Regions from separate parts of the Synechococcus sp. PCC 7336 genome, predicted to be linked through region 3. Evidence: predicted binding sites of a transcription regulator. Region 3 holds the regulator's gene; each other region holds the start of a gene.

Region 1 (7,373 bases), 1.0 Mb from region 3:
TTTGATTTCATTCAAGTCAATCTCGATAATTTCGGCATACTCCGCATCGCGATCGGCCTCCATCAACACCGGATTGGCCAGCCATTCCTGCATCTTGGCCACCCGCCGCATAATCGTGCGGGCATCTTGATAATCGCGCGCCACCATGTTGGTCAGCAGCGCCACATTCGATCTCAAATATTCTGCCACCGTCTCGACACTCAGCTTGACCGTACAGCCCGCACAAGAGCGCTCGGCAGTGGCATCCGTCAATTCAAACGCCTGCTCCACCTTCAAGTCGGGCAGACCCTCAATTTCCATAATGCGACCGGAGAAGACATTCTTCTTATTCTGCTTCTCCACCGTGAGCAAACCCTTTTGAATCGCCACATAGGGAATTGCATTGACAATATCCCGCAGCGTCACTCCCGGCTGCAGCTCGCCCTTAAACCTCACCAATACAGACTCGGGCATATCCAGCGGCATGGCCCCGATCGCCCCTGCAAACGCCACCAAACCCGACCCCGCCGGGAAAGAAATGCCCAACGGGAAGCGCGTATGAGAATCGCCCCCCGTCCCCACCGTATCGGGTAGCAACATGCGATTCAGCCAAGAGTGAATGATGCCGTCCCCCGGACGCAAAACGACGCCGCCGCGAGAGGCGAAAAAGTCCGGCAGTTCGTGCTGAGTTTCGATATCCACTGGCTTGGGATAGGCCGCCGTGTGGCAGAAACTCTGCATCACCAGATCGGCATTAAAGCCCAGACAAGCCAACTCCTTTAACTCGTCCCGCGTCATTGGCCCGGTCGTATCTTGCGAGCCCACCGTCGTCATTAAAGGCTCGCAGGCAGTGCCGGGACGCACCCCCGGCAGACCGCAGGCTTTGCCCACCATTTTCTGCGCCAGTGTAAAGCCCTTACTCGACTCTCCGGGCAGTTGGGGGCGAACGAAGACATCGCTGGACGGCAAGCTCAATGCCTTGCGCACCTTATCCGTCAGCGTGCGACCGATCAGCAGCGGAATGCGACCGCCCGAGCGCACTTCGTCCAAAATGGTGTCGGGTTTGAGGCTAAATGTGGAAAGGGTTTCGCCCGCTTCATTCACGATCTTGCCGTCATAGGGATGAATAGTTACCACTATCCCCGTCTCTAAATGACTGACATCGCACTCGATCGGCAATGCGCCAGAATCTTCTGCTGTATTGAAGAAAATGGGGGCGATTTTGCCGCCTAGGATATATCCTCCCGCGCGCTTGTTGGGCACGCAGGGAATATCGTTGCCTAAATGCCACAAAACGGAATTGATCGCGGATTTGCGCGACGAGCCCGTGCCCACAACGTCCCCGACATAGGCCACTGGATGGCCTTTTTTCTTTAACTCGGCAATCGTCTCTAATGCCTCTGGCATCAGGGACTCTAGCATGACGGTGGCGTGGAGCGGGATGTCGGGACGGGTGGTGGCGTGGGGGGCGGGGGAGAGGTCGTCGGTGTTCGTCTCGCCAGGAACCTTGAAGACGGTGATGGTAACCGCTTCCGGTACCGCAGGACGGCTGGTAAACCACTCTGCATTTGCCCAAGAATCCACCACTTGTCGGGCGTATGAATTGCCTGCTTCCGCTAAATCCAAGACGTCGTGGAAGGCATCGTAAACCAACAGAGTTTTGCTCAGGGCGATCGCCGCTGTCTCGGCTAACTCGGCAGCGTCGGACTGAAGCAGGTCGATGAGGGACTGCACGTTGTAGCCGCCCAGCATGGTGCCCAACAGCTCGGTGGCCTGCTTGGGGGATACCAGCGGACTTTGCAGCTTCCCTCGGGCCACAGAAGTGAGGAAAGCAGCTTTCACGTAAGCTGCCGGGTCCACTCCAGGCGGAATGCGATCGCGCAACAGATGCAGCAAATACTCCGCTTCACCTGCCGGCGGCTGCTGGAGCAACTCGCACAGCTCGGAGACCTGCTCGGCTTCTAGTGGTAACGGCGGAATATTGAGTTGGGCACGCGCCTCGGTGTGCTTTCGATATTCAGCCAAAACGCCTGACATAGTTCACTCGTCTCCTCAAAAATCAAAAATAGCTGCCGATTGCCCTGCTCAATTCACTCTAGCCTTCGCTACTTCACCTTCGATCCGCACCGTATAACAATTTCTGTAACATTTTGAAACAGAAATTTCGATCGGTCGGCTCGCCGACCGCAAACTGTTTTGCCCCCTCATTGTGGCATAGCCCTACAGCTTTGCTTTTCGCCATTTGAGCGCCGTCGTGCTTCCTCAGGCCCGCATCCGAGCCTCGGAATTTATTGAGGTTGACAGCCCGACTCGCTGGCCTGTCTGCTACATCCCCAGTTTTCCAGCCTGCTATATCCCCAGTTTTGAAGTACTCTTAGTCTCAATCATCCGCAATCGAGCAGCAAACTGTACTTCAGACCACTGACTGAGTCAGGGTTTCTCTGGAGATGGAGCAGTCTAAAAGTACTCCGACTCAACCGTAGTCGTCGATACTTTTTCCTGTCTGACTCGGTGATAGAAAAAACCAGCACTTCAGGAATCATCGATACCTAATAGGAGGTGAGGTGAAAAAAATCGAAGCGATTGTCCGACCCTTCAAGCTCGACGAAGTCAAGATCGCACTGGTCAATGCCGGCATTGTCGGTATGACCGTGAGCGAAGTCCGTGGTTTCGGTCGCCAAAAAGGGCAAACAGAGCGCTATCGAGGCTCGGAATACACCGTCGAGTTTTTACAAAAACTCAAAATTGAGGTTGTCGTCGAAGACGACTTAGTGGATACCGTAGTCGAAAAAATTGTCTCTGCGGCTCGCACAGGCGAAATCGGAGATGGAAAAATCTTCATTTCTCCGGTGGCAAGAACCGTTCGCATCCGAACGGGAGAAGCCGATCGAGATGCCCTCTAGTGCGAGACTCGCTCGTTTAGCGATGGCGATCGCTGCTTCTCAGCATCGTCGATCGCAGCAGCGGGTCGCTTGCAATCCATGACATACATTTCTTAGGAAGGTTGAATTGGCATGAGTGACAGTAAAGAGGCGCGAACGCTGCTGGGGCAGTTGTTCCGTCGTAAGGTTCTATCCGTGGGTGGCTCCCTCGCTCTAGTCGCTGCGTTTTGGCTGGCTTGCTCTCAGGCACCAGCATTCGCACAAGACGAAATCACTGCCGATGTCGTGCAAACGAACGCCAATATTCTGTGGACTGTGGTGGCGGCAACCTTAGTCTTCTTTATGCAGGCTGGTTTTGCCATGGTTGAGGCGGGCTTTACCCGCTCTAAAAATGCCGCCAACATCATGATGAAAAACCTGATGGACTTCTCGCTAGGGGCCTGTGCCTTCTGGTTCGTCGGGTTTGGCTTCATGTTTGGGACCAGTAGCGGTCTGATTGGCGGTAGCTGGTTTGCCTTCACCTGGCAGACTGCTTTCGATGCGGATGCTTGGCCCTTCACATTTTTTGTCTTTCAAATGGTGTTTGCCGCCACTGCTGCCACGATTGTGTCTGGCGCAATGGCCGAGCGGACAAAGTTTGCATCCTATCTGATTTACTCTATCGTGCTGTCTGGCATCATCTACCCGATCTCGGGTGGTTGGGCTTGGAATGGCCTGTTTGGCGATTACAACGGCGGCTCTGGCGGCTGGCTCGAAGGTCTCGGTTACATCGACTACGCAGGCTCTGGTGTCGTGCATTTAGTCGGCGGCGCAGCAGCTCTGGCAGGGGCGATCGTGCTCGGACCCCGAATTGGTAAATACAGCTCCACTGGCGAACCCCGCGCCCTTCCCGGCCACAACCTCCCCTTGGGAATGCTGGGTATCTTCATTCTGACCGTGGGTTGGATTGGATTCAATGCTGGCTCCACGACTTCTGCTATACCCGACATGGGCTGGATCGCTATGAATACTTTTTTAGCGGCAGCGGCAGGTGCGATCGGGGCGATGTTTACCTCCTGGAGCATTTTCAAGAAGCCGGACATGACCTTTGCAGGTAATGGCATGCTGGCTGGATTGGTGGGCATTACAGCCCCTTGCGATAGCGTCGGCCCCATTGGCGCCCTCGTGATTGGTTCTATTGCAGGCATCTTGGTGGTGCTATCGGTTCTGTTTATCGAAACCGTTTTGAAGGTTGACGATCCTGTCGGCGCAGTTTCCGTCCACGGTACCTGCGGCATTTGGGGAGTGCTGGCTAGTGGCTTGCCCTTTTTGACCAATGGCAACTATGACTTTGGTTGGAGCCAGTTCGGCACCCAAGTTGTGGGTGCGCTGGCCTATTTCTTCTGGCCATTTCTCACGATGCTGCTCGCGTTCTTTATCCTCAGGGTGACGATTGGCTTGCGCGTGACGGCTGAGGAAGAAATGGCGGGTCTGGATATGGGCGAGCACGGCAACGTTGCTTATCCCGACTTCGTGGGCGTTCCCAGTGCAACAGATACCGAGATGTAGGTTCGCGGCAGTGTTTTTCTGGCGATCGCGTCTTCGCTAGCGCTCGAACTGCCACCTGAGTGGGATGAAAGTCCCACTCTTTTTGTTGGCAATGGTGGATTGAGGGATCTTGCAGATTCGTTAAGCCAGTTGCGACCGATCGCGCTGACTGCGGCGCAAACACTGTTGCAGTTGCGATCGCAATTCTCCACACCGAATCGTCTTTCCCTTCGCAGGCTGTCCCGCCAGCAGATCGAGAGCATTCCCAGAGCGATCGCACGCCATCAATCCCGCACTCTGCTTCAAGCCCAGCCCCAAGAACAGCAATTGCAACACGTCGATTGCCTCGATCTGAAAGGGAGGAGCATCAGACAGTCCCCCTAGTTCTGACAGAACCTCGAGCATGTCTTCCGCGTCAGACCGATAGCCAAAGGCCACTACCCAGGCTTCCTCAATGGTCTCCGTGCTGTCTGCCGCCACTGGCAGCAAACATTGCCACCATCCACTCTGGCGATCGCGCAGAATGAAATATTCTAGATGCTCTAAATCGGCAGCGATATCGCTCAGCATCTGGGCGATCGCCTCCATTGCCGAGACAGGGATGCCTTGCTGGGGGGCGGTTTGCACGAGGTCAGAGATTTGTCGGGCAAGGCTGTGCATTTGTTTGACAGAGGTACGGCGTTGTGAACATAATAGAATCCTGGCAAAAGAAGGGGCTGTAGTTCAGCTGGTTAGAACGCTGCCCTGTCAAGGCAGAGGTCGAGGGTTCGAGTCCCTTCAGTCCCGTCAAAATCCCCTTCCAGTTGTATAAATCCTAACCTGACTCCGGTGTGCAATAGCAGCCCTATTCGGTGGAACGATGGTTGGTGTTGGGCACGTGGAATCGACTGCCAGCCCACTGTAGCTTCTCGCGCAGGGTCCTGAAAAAGGACGGATCGTCCTCTAGCACAATAAAATTCGCCGGTCGCTCGGCTCGACACACCTCGACGTGTTGGCCGGGATTCACCGCTCTAGCCAACACCCCATCATTCCAGAGGCGGGTTAGCCCTTCTGGGTCGGCCAGGGGCCAAATCTTGATGCAGGCATGACTGTCAATCACGATGGGGCGACTGGACAGGCTCAGGGGACAAATCGGAGTAATGCTAATGGCTTCTAGGGACGGATGCACGATCGGGCCGTTGGCCGCCACAGTGTAGGAAGTACTGCCGGTGGGTGTGGAAACAATCAGGCCGTCGCCGTGATATTGATCCAGAATTTCTCGATCGACTTCAATCTCGAAAATGGCAGATGGCAATCTGACTTGAGCTGTGGGTTTGACGCAGATTTCGTTGAGGCAGTGATACCAATTGCTTTCCGGTTGCCCATCGAGGTCCAGAATGCGAGCCTGCAGCATGATACGCAGTTGTGCGAGAAAATCATCTGCCGCAATTCGATCCCAGGGATTGTCGTGAAGAATTTGTTCCGATTGGGCGAGAAAGCCTAAATGCCCTCCCACTTTAATCGGCAAAATCGGAATGTCGTGGGGAGCGAGATAGCGGGCTGCCGCCAGTGTCGACCCATCCCCTCCCAACACAATCGCCAGATCGATCGGATCGTTGGTGGCTTCTAAAAAAACCGGGTAAGGGTTGTGGTATAACCCCGTAGGAGCCGTTAAAACCGTAATCCCTCGCTTGCGCAAAGCAGTCGCACAATCTTGACAGACCCCTTTACTTCTGCGATCGCCTTCCTTATACGCAATCACCACCTGTTGTAACTGCACGCAAAGTTCCGCCCTTACTCGCGACTGATACCGATACCTCGGCCGTTAATATTCCCCTATCCCACCAGCAGGAGATCGATTTAGAAGTTACACGCAGCCATCCCACTAACGCCCATATCCGCCAACTGTGCCCAGACAAAAATTTTGCCCTACCGAGATCGATTGCTGCAATTCTATCGAAAAGCTCAGCCCGACCTTGGCTCTAATCCCGCCTGAGAATAGAGCTATTGCACTCATGATTGTCATTGAGGTCGAGCTCGAACTGAATGGTGGAGCCAATATTCAAGATTGTCTGAGAAAAACTGGGACTGGAGACCCCCTCAGATACCCATTAATTGGGCGATCGCTCCAACCCCAGATTGATAGTTTGCAGCTAACTCGGCCTAGTCCTCAGCAGATTTGCCATCAGTCAACTGCTTGAGATGAATGTGCTTGTAACCCAGTTGAATCTCAAACTCGTCTCCAGGCTTGAGGTTCATTTTTTGTGTGTAGGCAGCGCCAATAATAATTTGGCCATTTCGATGGACGCTGACGCGATACGTCGGTTCGCGACCCCGACGATCGCGGGCGACCCCTGGTGTCAGCTCGATACCTTTAGCGGCCAACACCGCATCGTAGAAATCCGTTAAGTTGACACGCGGCTTATTATCCTTCGTATGGGTAATGTAACCGCATCGCTTGGCAGTTTCGCGTTTGTTCAAATGAGAGAGGGACTCCACTTTTTGCAACAACGCTTTACCGGTTAGAGGGGCTTCTGGAATGTCTGACATATCAATTTAAAATACCGTTCTCTTTCTAAGATAGTCGATCTTAGTTGCGTTTTGGCAAAATTTTCACAATGAATTGAAATAATTTTCTTAAGCCAGAACGATCGGATTGAAGGGGGTCCGACTCGTAACTCGTGGACAGAGACCTCAGCAGATAGTATCGTCGAGATCGGTCTTTTTAGCTGAGATCCGCTCAGTCAACAGCAGAACTGCCGACTGGAGAAATGGCTGAGGGTAAGGGCGAATCGGCACTGCCATCAGGGGTTGAGCGGGATTTATTGGTGTCTGCAACCGTCTTTCGCCGTAGAAATTGGAGTCGGGATGGAGAGGGCAAAATTCTTTCGCTCGCAGGCTCCACCCATCAGATACAATATTTCAGTTGTCTTGGCGGCTAGAACTCTTGATCGAACGCTACACCTTGCCTGAAATGGGACGGCTTTGGACAGATACGTATAAATT
Region 2 (7,373 bases), 1.7 Mb from region 3:
GACGGGCTCCCGAGACTGCGAGGTCGAGAAGAGCCCGGACGTCGGCCTCAGTTTGGGTGTTGGCTCCGGCGATTTCGGCCAGAAGCAGGGTTTCTTCGTTGGTGCGAGCTTGCCGTTGCAGTAGACCTCTCACCCGCGTCACCAGAGCGTTGAAGTTGTTGGCCAGGGTTTGGGTTTCTTCAGTACCGCTGGGCTCGGCTAGGACGTCCAGGTTGCCTGCGGCTACCGTTTGCGCTGTCCCGGCAAGGCGGTTGAGCGGCTTAGACAGTTGCCCGGATAACCACAAAATCACGCCTCCTAGCAGGACTGAGGAGGCAAAGGCTGCGCCGAACAGATTCCATTTCAACCCCTGTCCGGCCGCTTTAAGTTCGTCGTGACTGATAGAGGAAACGGCTGCAAAATGATTTTTGCCCGAAACCACAACGCTGTAAAACCGATCGCCGAGTAAGAACGACGCATCTAGAAACTCACCTTCTCTTACTTCATCTCCGTCAAATTCGCCCAAAGACAAGTCCTTTAGCGAGAATTGGCTGTCCAAGCGTTGCTGCACCTGCCCGTTGCTAGCCCCCCCCTCCAACAATTCCTGCATGAGTAGGAGAATCGAGTGAAGACTCTCGCCACCCGTCAGCTCGCCTGACACCTCGGTGCCTTCTCCAGTCACCGTGAACAGGACGCCACTTTCTTCTGCTGAAGAGTTTCCCGCTCCTGCTTCTGCACGGTTCTCATCAATGTCCACCAATTGCACTCGAGCAGTCTTTGTAAGCCCCACATCATTGAGGAAATCTGAAATAGTGTCAAAGCCCGCAGCAGGTAAGACCACCTTCAGCACGCCCAGAAACTCTCCCGAGGCTGGATCTGTAATGGCCTGGGCTAGATCGATACTGAATGCATTCGCAGATTCGTCAAATTCGGCGTGACCGACCCACTGGGTTTCCGCCTTGCCTGCTTGCCACCATTCTTCATCCCGCTGCACCAGGTCGCCGGTTTTGTTGCTATAAGCAATATTCAACCCATTGCGCTCCGTGAAAAACACCTCGACAGTCTCGGTCGCTACGGCAACTTGACGCAGATAATCGTTCAGCCGCTGGTTTGGCTGCAGCAGGTTCGTCGCTGAAAACTGCTCCTCTAGGCGATCGTCCGGCAGTTCCGCCAATCCCTCTGCCTCGGCGAATTGACCGCCTGCGCGGGCAGCATCGATCGCCAGCGGATTGAGGGCAATCTGCTCCGCGTGCGCAAAGCCTTCCTCTAGCTCTGTTGCAAACGCATTGCTCGCCAGTTCCGCCAGTTTTTCAGTTCGCTCTTCTAGCTCCTCTTCAGCTTGCTGGTGGGCAACTTGGCCCGCGCCAAAGCCAAACGCCAATAACGGAACCACCACCGCCGGCAATAGCGTCAGCAACAGCCGCCCCCGCAGCGTCCCGAACCCTGGCAGTTTCATTCCATTCGCAACACTCCGCACAGCAGCAGGCTGAGGCGATGGCAGCACGACCTGAGGCGGTTGGGGCATGGGTCGTGCCATCCTCTGCCCCGAGGCACCTACCAAATTCGGTGGCAGCGACGCTGACGAACGGCTCATACCCGTTGCCAAATCGTCCGCCGGGTTCCGAGCGCCATTGCCATTCGTCGCAGGGTAGCGACCGGACTTGGGAGGGGTCTGAGTCATGGGAGTGCTCTCTCAATGATGGATGTGGACTGACAATAACGAGCTAGAGAAGAAGTAGCGATCTAGCGCCAAACGCGCTAGCAGGAAAAACTCGGGCAGGAACGCCAAGTAAGCATTTATCCAGACGACTGGGCTGCACGGGCGAGGAGCGATCGCGCGTCCAGCACAGCCACCATCTCCTCCTCGGGCGCAACCCAATACCCCCGCAAAAACGGAGCCAACCCCGCAGAGACGGTGCCGTCCGGGGGCGATTGAATCTCTGTCGCGTCGTAAGTGGCTATCTCGTCCACCTGGGCTACCGCAACCCCCAAGATCTGGGCGAAACTACCCCGCGACTTGCGGTTAGCCTTATCCCCGTGCAGCACCGCTACCGCATGGCGACCCGACGTTTGCCGAAGCTGGTGCCAGGGCGTCATTCCCAATAGATGGCCCAAATCCGCCACCCACAAAATATCGCCGCGCCAGTTGTATGCCCCCATCACCCAGTCAGGCATGTGGGGAATCGGCACAATCTGACCGAACGGCACTGCCAGCACCTCTGTGAGGCTTTCCACCGGTAGCGCCGCCCGCAATTGGGGGCTAATGCGGACCTGCAAAAACTGTGCCCTGCCGTCAGACTCCTGGCCCGCTAGATCCAATCCCAAGGCCGGACCTGGCGTCGCCGCGATCGTCGATTGCTCTACCATTGCATGTTCCTCTCAGATCTGAGGGCGTTACTGCACCAGCTTTTTCGCCACGCGCACCAACTCTTCGCTATCCACGGGTTTCGTTAGATAGGCATCGGCCCCCTGCTTCATGCCCCAAAATTGGTCCATCTCCGTCCCCTTTGTGGAGCAGAGCACCACTGGAATCGACTTCGTCTCGTCCTTGTTTTTGAGGTCGCGGCACAGCTCGAATCCGCTCACACCAGGCAGGACGACATCGAGAAAAATCACATCGGGCTGTTGGGAGGCGATCTGCGTTAGGGCTTCCTCGCCATTGTTGGCTTTCAGCACCATAAATCCACCCTGGCTGAGGGACGTGGAAATGACTTCCATATCTGTGCGCGAATCGTCAATGACTAAAGCAGTACTCATGAAATTTTCCTTAGGTGTGAATCAGGCAGGTTTGAAGTGAAACCGCTAGGCGTATCGAGAAAGATAAAACTGGCTTGGAGGCTGGCGGCGTGCTGTCGCAACGCTTTTGCCACCGCTCGATTCCAATTGGCTCGGCCCAAATCATCGTTCCGCTAATAGATTGGCAATCTCAGTTGAAGATCTCCTCGCGACCGTAGCTGTCACCACTTAAAAACCCCGGATTGAAAGCAATGCGTTAGTCGCTCTGCGAATTGTTTCCCGCTCTCCGGAAAGAGTAAGGTTCGCTGACCACGTGTCGCGAACATTTACAGTCCATTCAGACAATACTTCGCCCGTTCAGGCAGAGAGATGGAAAGATGTCGTCGAGCCACCTATTGTTCAAGATGCCCAGGGAAGCTGAAATGATAACTCTGCATCTCAGCAGTCCAGCAGTTTCACGGATAGTGCTTCGCTATTCCCTAGAATTGGCAGCCAGGGGCTTCAAAATCCTCTGTATCATTGCCGATATTTCTCAAGATCAAATCCCCCAGCAGCTTTGTTTTTGGGGGATTGAGGGGCTGGGCAAGGTCAGGCGCCAGTGCTCGAATCGCTAGCGCGTTTGAGCGTTCCTCAGCCGTTTGCGGGTTCAGTTGCCGATGCTTGAAAGGCGATCGCCTCCCCCATTGACTGTCGATTGGGCGAGACTGTCGATTGGGCGAGACTGTCGATTGGGCGAGACTGTCGATTGGGCGAGACTGTCGATTGGGCGAGACTGTCGAGGGGCCTCTAGAGCGCTGCAAAATCGACTTCGCCCGTGCGAATTCGAACAATCCGCTCGATTGGAGAGACAAAAATCTTCCCATCTCCCACTTCTCCCGTTTGGGCTGCCTGGACGATTGCCTCAATGACCTGTTCGACTTTAGCGTCTTCAACGATGACTTCAAGCTTGGCCTTCGGTAGGAACTCCACCACAAACACAGTCCCCCGATATCTTTCCTTCTGCCCTCTTTGCCTTCCAAAGCCCCTGACTTCCGAGACCGTCATGCCAATGATGCCAGCACTCACCAAAGCTTGCTTGACTGCATCCAACTTAAATGGACGCACGATCGCTTCTACTTTCTGCATCACTCCTCCTACCTATCGTTTCAGCTCGATCTGGGGTCGCCAGGGAACCGCAGAACCGTATCACTCGCTACATTTTATTGCAAGGACCGGAGTGGATTTCACTTTGCAAAGAAATATTGCTGCTTTGGGGGCTGTGGTGGCCGATGCAGGCGACGAGGCTTACATTGCCGATATCCCCGATCTGCAGTATTGCTCTGCGCTAGGTGGAGGGTGAGGTTATGGGGACAATCGCGGCGATCGCCATTCGCCGTTGGCTTGAGGCTGTGACAACAGTGCCGACAGCGACGGATTGGGTACGAACGGGCTTGTGGTTGTTGGGATATGGTCTGATGGCGGTTCCACTTGGAGTGTGGCGCGGCTGGTTGACTTGGGAGCCCGTCAGCAATTGGCGGGTGGGGGCGAGTGCGGCGACGATCGCCTTTCTGGTGCCCTCTGTCTTGGAAGAAGTGCTGTTTCGCGTGACGCTTGTCCCCCACCCTACAGAAGCAGTTACAACCCAAACCCTACTGGGATGGGCGATCGCCAGCTTAGTTCTATTCGTTGCCGCCCACCCGCTCAATGCCGCTCTCTATCTGACTGCCGCGAGGCCGACTTTTTTCGATCCCGCATTCTTAATCTGCGCGGGGATTTTGGGGGCAATCTGTACCGTTGTCTACTGGCAGAGCGGGTCGCTGTGGCCGCCGACGGTATTGCACTGGATTGCGGTCGCGATTTGGCTGTTGTGTTTGGGGGGATTGCGCCGCACGTCGCCCTCCGAAGCAGGAGGTGAATAGAGTTCGAGCAAAGCCTCGCCCCAACCCGCTATCCTGTGAGGGTTGTTGAGGCATCTGGAGTCAGAGGTTGAGCCAAACCCGAATTGTTGCATTGCTCAAATATCTGCGACACGAGCTATCTATCTCTGCCAAACATCCAACTCACCCGCAGGTCAGAAACTGGTTTTGGGTCTGTGTAGCCTTTGGAATCATGTATGCGGTCATGGGGTTGGAAGAAGCCTTTCGCACCCCCTACCTCATCCCCGACGATGCCCGCCAACACGTCTTTTGGACGCAGCAGTTTGCCGATCGCGAGCTGTTCCCCAACGACTATATCGCCAGCTACTACCAATCCATCGCCCCTGCAGGCTATGCCCTGATTTACCGAGCGGCAGCAGCCATCGGCATTCATCCCCTGCTGTTCAACAAGTTGCTGCCCGCTGCCATCATTTTGCTCACCTCCATCGCCACCTTCTGGACCAGCCTCGAACTGTTTCCGGTGCCAGTGGCTGCCTTCTTTGCCTCACTGCTAATGGACCAAGCGGTTTCCATCACCGATACCGTGTCGGCGGGAACGGCGAAAGCCTTTGTCTATCTAGTGACGGTGGCATTGATGTATGCCTGGCTGCGGCGATCGATCTGGCTGAGTTGGCTCGCCATTCTCCTGCAGGGGTTGCTCTATCCTCAAGCGGTGTTGATTTCGGCGGGGATCTTGGCTTTGGGGCTTGTGGAATGGCGAGAGGGACGCTTGCGACTGAGTGGCGATCGCCATTTGTGGAAACTCAGCCTCGGCGGCTTGGCGATCGCGGTTGTCGTACTGCTGCCCTATCTGCTGTCATCCAGTGGCTACGGGCCCACTATTTCTGCGGCTGAAGCCCTCACCATGCCGGAGTTTCAGTCGGGGGGGCGGGTGGCATTTTTTCGGGACGATCCGGCTCAATTTTGGCTGCGCGGACGCAGTGGCATTCGCATCAACTCGGCCCTCACGCCAGTGACCAATGCGGCGGGATTTCTCTTGCTGTTTTTGCCCGGGTTTCCCCAGCAGTTTCCCCTAGTGGGGGCAATCGATCGCGGCATCGGCATTCTGCCCCGACTGTTCCTGAGCTCCGCCTGCTGGTTTCTGGCCGCCCACGCCCTCCTGTTTGCGCTCTATCTCCCCAGCCGCTATTCCGGCCACTACCTGCGCATTCTGTTTGTGCTCAGTGCCGGAATCGCGCTGCTCATTCTGATTGATGCCTTGCTGCGCTGGGCCATTCTCGCCCTCGATCGCGCTGGGAGCCCTCAGCGCGCGCTCGAAGCGGCGATCGCCAGCACCACCGCTGCTGCTTTAGTCGGCCTGCTCCTGTTCTATCCCCTGACCATTCGCGGCTTTCCCCTCACCTTTTTGGCCCAAGCCCAATCCCCCGAACTTTACAGCTTTCTCGAATCGCAACCCAAAGATAGTCTCATCGCCACCCTCAGCCACGAATCCAGCTATATTCCCAGCTTTGCCCGTCGTTCCATTTTGGTGGGCAAAGAATACGCCATCCCCTATCAGACCGGCTACTACCGCGAAATTCGCCAGCGGGCCAAAGACACCATCGCCGCCCAATACAGTCCCAATCCCCAGGTGGTGCGAGAGTTTATCGAACGCTATGGCATTACCTTATGGCTGCTCGATCGCGATGCCTTCCAGCCTCAGGGGATCGCCAGTAGTCGGTGGGTGCAGCAATATCAACCCGAAGCGGCGATCGCGGTAGAAACCCTTACCAGCGGTCAAACCCCAGCCTTGGCCAAAACGCTCGATCGCTGCAGCGCTTTCAAAAGTGAAAACCACCGCATTCTAAAATCTGAGTGCATCCTGGCGGCCCTTGAGGAATCCTAGATCTGCCCTATGTCAAATCAGTCACTGCGACCTTCGCCGGCAAAATTCGGTCTGGAGCCCGACTCGAAGCTCTGGCACGGGCTGGCGATCGCCGCGATCGCCTACGGCTTGCTCATTATTGTCGTGCAGTACCTCAGCAACGACGGCTTGCGGGGGGATGAGGCCGCTCTGGCCCTCAATCTCGTCAATCGCTCCTACCTCGAACTGGCCCAGCCCCTCGATTACAACCAAGGGGCTCCCCTGGGCTTTCTATGGATCGAAAAACTCGCCATTCAGCTCTTTGGCAAGAGCGAATATGCCCTCAGGCTGTTCCCCGTCTCGGCTAGTATCAGCTCGTTTTTGCTGCTTTACACCGTTGCCAAACGTTGGCTATCCCCGCCGGCAATTCCCATCTGTCTCGGGCTCTTCGGCACCCTCCGTCGCATTGTTTTTCATGCAGTAGAAGCCAAGCAATATGCCAGCGATATGGCGATCGCCCTCGCCCTGCTACTGGTGGCAATGGCGGTGAATTCCGGCCTGCTCGATCGCCGCAAGCTACTCATCTATTCAGTCGTGGGGGCGCTCGCTATTTGGTTCTCTCACCCTGCTGCCCTCGTGTTAGCGGGCTTGGAGCTCGCCCATATCCTCATTTGCCTGAGCTCGAAAAAGTCGCTACAACTCAGCGGCAAGTTACCGATCTATCTGAGCTGGATTGCCAGTTTTGGGGGCTTTTATTGGATTACTGCCAGCAATCTCGGCGACAACACTACCTTATTGAGCTCTTGGAGCAACGGCTTCCCCAGCTCGCCCTTCGATGTAATCTGGGTGCTCGATGCCCTCGGGCGCGCCTTCTACGAGCCCTTTAGCTTTGAAAGTCCGAGTGACGGGTTGGCGATGGTTTTCTTTGTAGTCGGTTGCGTTGCCTTTTACAGGAAAAA
Region 3 (7,373 bases):
GCAGCGTTTCCAACATCACCTTTTTGCCATCAATCCAGCCCATTTGCTCGGCAGCTTTAATCATGGCGTACTCACCACTGACGTTATAGGCCGCCACTGGCAGATTGGTAGATTCTTTGATGCGATAAATGATGTCTAGATAAGCTAACGCAGGCTTCACCATCACCATATCTGCCCCCTCCATCTCGTCTAACTCCATTTCGCGCATGGCCTCGCGAGCATTGGCAGGGTCCATTTGGTAGGTCTTTTTATCGCCCGCCTTGGGAGCAGAACCCAAGGCATCGCGGAAGGGACCGTAATAGGCAGAAGCATACTTAGCCGAATAAGCCAGAATTGCAACGTCTTCAAACCCCTTTTCGTCCAGCGCTTCCCGCAATGCTCCAATCCGACCGTCCATCATGTCGGAGGGGGCGACAATATCGGTCCCCGCTTCTGCTTGACACAGTGCTTGCTCGACCAAGACCTCGACAGTTTCGTCGTTGAGAATGATGCCATCTCGAACGATGCCGTCATGACCGTCGCTGTTGTAGGGGTCGAGGGCCACGTCAGTGATGAGGGTAATGTTGGGGATAGCGGCTTTGATAGCTTTCAGCGCTTGAGGAATTAAGCCGTCGGGATTGAAGCTTTCGCTGCCGTAGGAATCTTTTTTCTCCTCGGGTACGGCAGGGAAGAGCGCGATCGCCCGAATGCCCAACTGATGCGCCTCTTGCACTTCTTTGACGAGCAGATCGAGGGTATAGCGATAAGACCCCGGCATAGAGGTAACTTCTTCGCGGGTGTTTTCCCCTTCCATCACAAACAAGGGATAAATCAGATCTTTAACAGACAGTTGAGTTTCCTGCACCATGTCGCGGATGGCAGCAGTGCGGCGCAGGCGGCGGGGGCGGTAGGTGAGATCCATAGCTGAGTCAAAGGGTTGTGGGGAAAGGGTTTTGTCAAGCCGATCGAAGGGCCTTTTTATCCTACTGCACGGGGGGATTGTCCGATTCGGTCCCCTCTAGCGCGAGGGATAGCCGGTATATAGCCCGCCGATCGCAGCCGGTCTGTTTGGCCACCTGACGGCTCGCCTGCGATCGCGATAGACCCTGCCCTATCAACTCCCGCAATTGCTCGCGCAAAGCAGATTCCGACGTATCCGCAGGCTTAGGCTGCGCGCCTGCCAAAACTAAGGTGAACTCACCCCGAGGCGATCGCTCGGCGAACTGTTCCAGCGCAGACGCCACCGTTCCCCGCCAAAATTCCTCGTAACGTTTCGTTAATTCGCGGGCCACCACAATGGGGCGATCGGGCTCCACATAGGCCAGTAAATCCTTCAGCGTGCGGGTCAAGCGGTGCGGGGCTTCATACAACACTATCGTGCGCCTCTCCTCCGCAAGCTCTTGCAGAATCGCGTCCCGCTGCTTGCGCGCAGTGGGGAGAAACCCTTCAAATGCAAATCGCTGTGCGGGCAAACCCGAGGCCACTAACGCCACAATCAGAGCGGTGGGACCGGGCACGGGCACGATCGCGATGCCAGCGGCAATACAGGCTTGCACCAACTCCACCCCCGGATCGGAGATACCGGGCATGCCAGCATCTGTCACCAGGGCGATCGCCTCTCCCGCCTGTAGCTTCGCGACTAATTCTGGCGTGCGGCGGGCAATGTTGTGGCGGTGGTAGCTCAGCAATGGGGTGGAAATGCCAAAGTATTTGAGCAAGCTACCGGAATGACGGGTATCTTCTGCTGCAATCGAGTCCACCTCGCGCAAAATATGTAAGGCGCGATCCGATACATCGCCGCGATTGCCAATCGGCGTTCCCACCAAATAGAGCGTGCCGGGTTCGACGGTCATTACAGACATCAACGATGAAACTCGCAAGGGTGTAGACAATTATGGACTCTATCCCGAGCAGCAATTCTGACCCAAATGGGCTTGCCGAGTCCAGGCAATTGGTGGCGATCGAGCTGTTATCGGTTTATCTTTGAGAAAAATGTGCACTAGGATACAAAACCTGACGGCGGATAGCCTCTAGTGTATGTAAAAAATTAAGGCTCCATCATGCAGATTGGCCAGCTTAACCTGCCGAATTGAGCGCGTTAGAGTTTTAACTGGATTGACAGCCAATTAAATAGAATGCGACAGATCTCTATCCAAAGCCAATATCGAGCACCAATCGGTCTACAGAATCAATTCGTCATTGAGAGTTAATACACCTGACTGAGGATAGAGATTATGATCCCATTGGATTCGGTAGCAGCCCCTGAAAGACCCCTATCCTCTGTTTTTAAGGAAATGGCAGGCACTCAGTATCCGCCAATGGTGGACACTTACGAGCGCGGCAAGACCATTTTCTTTCCGGGCGATCCGGCAGAACGAGTCTATTTTCTCCAGAAAGGGGCAGTTAAGCTCTCGCGGGTGTACGAATCGGGGGAAGAGATTACGGTAGCACTATTGCGGGAAAATAGTATTTTTGGGGTGCTTTCCCTGCTGACGGGACAACATTCCGATCGCTTTTACCATTCAGTGGCATTCACGACGGTCGAGTTACAGTCGCTGCCGATCGAGCAGGTACAAAAGGCGCTAGAAGATAATGCCGAATTGGCGATGTTACTGCTAAAAGGCTTGTCTTCTCGGATTTTGGAAACGGAGATGATGATCGAGACCTTAGCCCATCGAGATATGGGCTCTCGCTTGGTCAGTTTCTTGCTCATTCTCTGCCGCGACTTTGGCCTCCCCAGCAGCGATGGCGTCACCATCGACTTGCGTTTATCCCACCAAGAAATTGCCGAGGCGATCGGCTCGACGCGAGTCACCATTACGCGGTTATTGGGCGATTTGCGCAAACACAACTATATTTCTATTCACAAGAAAAAAATTACCGTTCGCGATCCGATTCAACTGGGCAAGCGATTTACCTAGAGGCTCGCAAAGGGGGCTCTAACGGCGATGCCTGCTTTGTATAAGTCGCCACTCAGTATATCCTCTCTACGTCCCATCTCTCCCTTGGAGATCGATCGCCAGCACGGACCCCACCAAACGCTTGCTCGGAGCGCGATCGCAATAGAATAGAATGATCCTCGTTGTTCGACTGACGTCCGGCGTTGCTCGACTGACGTCCGGCGTTGCTCGACTGACGTCCGGCAGGAATGAAAGGCGTCGGCGATCGTCACTCGGGTATAGACTCAGTAACATGGAGCTAAATCATAGATTCTGAGATCCAACATCAGAATCAGCTCGAATCTAAATTGAATCTATAGATGTCGTGACGATTGCGATATGATGTGCTAGTCAGCAACACCTGTTCGTAAAAACGCAAGGAAAGGGTCAGTGATTAAGGTAGCCATTAACGGATTTGGCCGCATCGGTCGTAACTTCTTACGATGCTGGTTGACGAGAGCAAACTCCGGCCTCGATATCGTTGCCATTAACGATACGGGGGATGCTAATACCAGCGCTCACCTGCTCAAATACGACTCTATCCTCGGTCCTCTCGAGGGCGTGAATGTCGAAGCCCGAGATGGCAAGCTACTCCTCGATGACAAAGCCATCACAGTGGTTTCCGATCGCAACCCCAACAACCTGCCCTGGAAAGCAATGGGCATCGATCTGGTAATCGAAGCCACTGGCGTCTTCCGCAACTACAAAGGCGCTGCCCGCCACGTCGAAGCCGGTGCCAAGAAAGTCATGATTACTGCTCCTGCCAAGGGGTCTGACGTTCCCACCTACGTTTATGGGGTCAACCAAAACGATTACGATCCCGTGGGAGACATTGTGGTGAGCAACGCGAGCTGCACCACCAACTGCCTTGCCCCCATCCTTAAGGTCATTCTGGAGAAATTCGGCGTGGTGCGGGGCATTATGACCACCACCCACAGCTACACGGGCGACCAGCGTCTGCTGGATAACACCCACCGCGATCTGCGCCGCGCCCGTGCCGCTGCCTTGAGCATTGTGCCCACCACCACTGGGGCAGCAACCGCTGTTGCACTCGTGCTGCCCGAGCTTAAGGGGAAGCTGGGGGGCTTGGCAGTCCGCGTTCCGACCCCCAATGTTTCCTTGGTCGATCTGGTCGTTCAAACCGAACAGAAGGTCATTGCCGAAGAAGTGAACGGTGCCCTCAAAGAAGCCTCTGAGAATGGTTTGGCCGGTATTTTGGGTTATTCGGAAGTTCCCTTGGTTTCGATCGACTACCGTCGGGCCCATTGCTCCTCTGTGGTGGACTCTCTCCTAACCACGGTTCTCGATGGCGATTTGGTCAAGCTGATGGCTTGGTACGACAACGAGTGGGGCTACTCCCAGCGCGTTGTAGACTTAGCCGAGCACATGTCCGCCAAGTGGCAAGGGTAATTTTTCAGCCTCTCTCTGACTGGGCGATCGCGGTTTACCGAGGTCACGGCCAAGTGATAGCCTAGTCAGCGGAAAATGGTGAGCAAAAGTGCTTAGCGTCGCACATCGAGTGACGGTGTCGCGATCGCAACCTCAAGCCGACTCAATTCAAGCCAACCCCTTCATTCAATTCTAGATTTCCTTCAATTCTAGATTTCCTTCAATTCTAGATTTCCTTCAATTCTAGATTTCCTTCAATTCTAGATTTCCTTCAATTCTAGATTTCATTCGACGATAGATACAGACATCGCTGCCAGGAGCTTATTGCGAGCATGGTCACAACAACTGCAACCAACATCGGCTACGTCACTCAGGTGATTGGCCCCGTTATCGATGCCGAATATCCCAACGGCAAACTACCCGAAATTTATAACGCCCTCAAAGTCGAAGCCACCAATGAAAGCGGCATTGAGGTAAAAGTCACGTTTGAAGTTCAGCAACTGCTGGGGGACAACCGCTGCCGAGCGGTGGCCATGTCTTCTACGGACGGTCTGGTACGCGGCATGGAAGTCATCGATACGGGCGCTCCCATCTCCGTGCCGGTGGGCCCCCCCACCTTGGGTCGCATCTTTAACGTCTTGGGCGAACCCGTAGACGAGGTGGGTCCGGTTGAGAATCAGGAAGCCATGCCCATCCACCGCGAGGCTCCCAAGTTCACCGAACTGTCCACCAAGCCAGAAATCTTCGAGACTGGCATTAAGGTTGTGGACCTGCTGGCTCCCTACAAGAAAGGCGGCAAAACGGGTTTGTTTGGCGGTGCTGGCGTCGGCAAAACGGTTTTGATCATGGAGTTGATCAATAACATTGCCCAGCAGCACTCGGGCCTGTCGGTGTTCTCTGGGGTGGGCGAGCGCACCCGCGAAGGCAACGACCTTTACAACGAAATGAAAGAGTCTGGCGTACTGGATAAAGTGGCACTGGTGTACGGTCAGATGAACGAACCCCCCGGCGCTCGCATGCGCGTCGGTCTGACGGCTCTGACAATGGCTGAGTACTTCCGCGATATCAGCAAGCAGGATGTCTTGTTGTTCATCGACAACATCTTCCGCTTCGTCCAAGCGGGTTCCGAGGTCTCGGCTCTGCTGGGTCGCATGCCCTCCGCTGTGGGATATCAGCCCACTTTGGGGACCGACGTGGGTGACTTGCAAGAGCGCATCACCTCCACCAAAGATGGGTCTATCACTTCCGTACAAGCGGTTTACGTTCCGGCTGATGACTTGACCGACCCCGCTCCAGCCACCACCTTCGCTCACCTAGATGCCACTACGGTTCTGTCTCGCGCTCTGGCTTCCAAGGGCATTTATCCGGCTGTGGATCCTCTGGACTCTGCTTCTACCATGTTGCAGGAGTCGATCGTGGGTTCCGAGCACTACAAGTGCGCTCGGGCAGTGCAGGAGACTCTGCAGCGCTACAAGGAGCTGCAGGATATTATCGCCATTTTGGGTCTGGACGAACTATCAGAAGACGACAAGATTACGGTGGCCCGCGCCCGCAAGATCGAACGTTTCTTATCTCAACCCTTCTTTGTGGCCGAGGTCTTCACCGGTGCCCCCGGTAAGTACGTGACTCTGGAACAAACGATTGCTGGATTCAATCGCATTCTGTCTGGCGAGCTGGATGACATGCCCGAGCAGGCATTCTACCTGGTCGGTGACATTGATGAGGCGATCGAAAAGGCTGGGAAGATGAAGGCGGAAGCGGCCTAACCCTTCTCTACTGTTCGAGTGGCATCCGATAGAACTCTCCAAAGGTCTGGCCCCCATGCTGGGCCTTTTTTCGATCGCCACAGGTGCTCTCGAAATGGCAACAGACATCCGGTAAGATACAGCACGAACGCAACGGCTCTATCCCGAACCGTATCGAGCCGCTGATAGGTTGAGGTGAAATCTTTGCGCAATTGGCTCCGGCTCTCCCGATGGATCGATCGCCTGACTCGAAAGATCGGCCAACTCACTTACCTCTTGACGATCGCAATGGTATCGATTGGGGTTTGGAATGTCATCGGTCGCTTCCTCGGTCGGGGCATCGGTCAAAATCTCAGCTCGAACGCCTCGATCGAGATTCAATGGTATTTGTTTGCGATCGTATTTCTCTGTGGTGGAGCCTATACCCTACAACAGGGGGGGCACGTGCGGGTGGATGTCTTCTACAGTCGCCTCAATCGCAAGCGCAAGGCTCTCGTGGATCTGGCGGGTAGTTTGCTGTTTGCCATCCCCTTTAGCGTTCTGGCGATCGCCTTTTCCTGGAGCAGCATTGCCAAATCTTGGGCCATCCTGGAACAATCTCCCGATCCCGACGGCCTGCCCCGCTACCCGATCAAAAGTTTCATTCTGGTGGGGTTCGTTCTGATTATTTTGCAAGCGATTTCAGAAGCGATTAAGAATGTCGCGATCCTGCGCGGTCTAGACCCGGGGAGAGCACAACCCGGGGAGAGCACAACCCGAGGAGGGACGACCCGAGGAGGCGAACCGTGACTGAGTGGCTCGGTCCCTCCATGTTTCTGGGGGCGCTAGTCCTGCTGTCGTTTGGCTATCCAGTGGCATTTTCGCTGGGGGCAACGGCGATCGCCTTCGGCCTGTTGGGCATTGCCCTGGATATCTTCGACCCCATTCTGATGACCGCCATGCCGCAACGGCTGTTCGGCATGATGAGCAATTTTACGCTCTTGGCAATCCCCTATTTCGTGTTTATGGGGGCCATGCTGGAAAAATCTGGAATTGCCGAACGATTACTGGAAACCGCCGCGATTGTCTTGGGTCGCGTGCGGGGGGGATTGGCGCTGGCGGTGGTTTTCATCGGTGCGTTGCTGGCAGCCACCACTGGGGTCGTGGCTGCCACGGTGGTGGCGATGGGGTTGATTTCGCTGCCCACGATGTTGCGCTTCGGCTATAACAAGCAACTCGCCTCCGGCATTATTGTTGCCTCCGGGACCTTGGGGCAGATTATTCCCCCCAGCGTGGTGCTCGTCGTGCTGGGCGACCAGTTGGGTATTTCGGTGGGAGACTT

What was found. The regulator NtcA, encoded in region 3, controls nitrogen genes in cyanobacteria. The targets are predictions, from matches to a motif close to GTANCNNNNGNTAC.
Region 1: the regulator NtcA is predicted to act here: its motif matches at 2,459-2,472, upstream of SYN7336_RS14365 (P-II family nitrogen regulator).
Region 2: the regulator NtcA is predicted to act here: its motif matches at 3,898-3,911, upstream of SYN7336_RS10825 (P-II family nitrogen regulator).

The regions. Positions count from the first base shown of each region.
Region 1 is NZ_CM001776.1:2,981,026-2,988,398, forward strand. Features, by position in the region: gene acnB (bifunctional aconitate hydratase 2/2-methylisocitrate dehydratase) at 1-2,016, opposite strand, end outside; gene SYN7336_RS14365 (P-II family nitrogen regulator) at 2,544-2,882, shown strand; gene SYN7336_RS14370 (ammonium transporter) at 2,994-4,409, shown strand; gene SYN7336_RS14375 (hypothetical protein) at 4,530-5,048, opposite strand; tRNA gene SYN7336_RS14380 (tRNA-Asp) at 5,101-5,174, shown strand; gene SYN7336_RS14385 (NAD(+) kinase) at 5,233-6,147, opposite strand; gene SYN7336_RS14390 (AbrB family transcriptional regulator) at 6,531-6,917, opposite strand; gene purB (adenylosuccinate lyase) at 7,315-7,373, shown strand, end outside.
Region 2 is NZ_CM001776.1:2,263,641-2,271,013, reverse strand. Features, by position in the region: gene SYN7336_RS25435 (methyl-accepting chemotaxis protein) at 1-1,660, opposite strand, end outside; gene SYN7336_RS10840 (chemotaxis protein CheW) at 1,777-2,346, opposite strand; gene SYN7336_RS10835 (PleD family two-component system response regulator) at 2,374-2,736, opposite strand; gene SYN7336_RS10825 (P-II family nitrogen regulator) at 3,502-3,840, opposite strand; gene SYN7336_RS10815 (type II CAAX prenyl endopeptidase Rce1 family protein) at 4,059-4,613, shown strand; gene SYN7336_RS10810 (hypothetical protein) at 4,681-6,456, shown strand; gene SYN7336_RS25430 (hypothetical protein) at 6,466-7,373, shown strand, end outside.
Region 3 is NZ_CM001776.1:3,990,417-3,997,789, reverse strand. Features, by position in the region: gene hemB (porphobilinogen synthase) at 1-901, opposite strand, end outside; gene rsmI (16S rRNA (cytidine(1402)-2'-O)-methyltransferase) at 963-1,832, opposite strand; gene ntcA (global nitrogen regulator NtcA) at 2,214-2,900, shown strand; gene SYN7336_RS31205 (hypothetical protein) at 2,967-3,173, opposite strand; gene gap (type I glyceraldehyde-3-phosphate dehydrogenase) at 3,309-4,328, shown strand; gene atpD (F0F1 ATP synthase subunit beta) at 4,640-6,073, shown strand; gene SYN7336_RS18920 (TRAP transporter small permease subunit) at 6,248-6,841, shown strand; gene SYN7336_RS18915 (TRAP transporter large permease subunit) at 6,862-7,373, shown strand, end outside.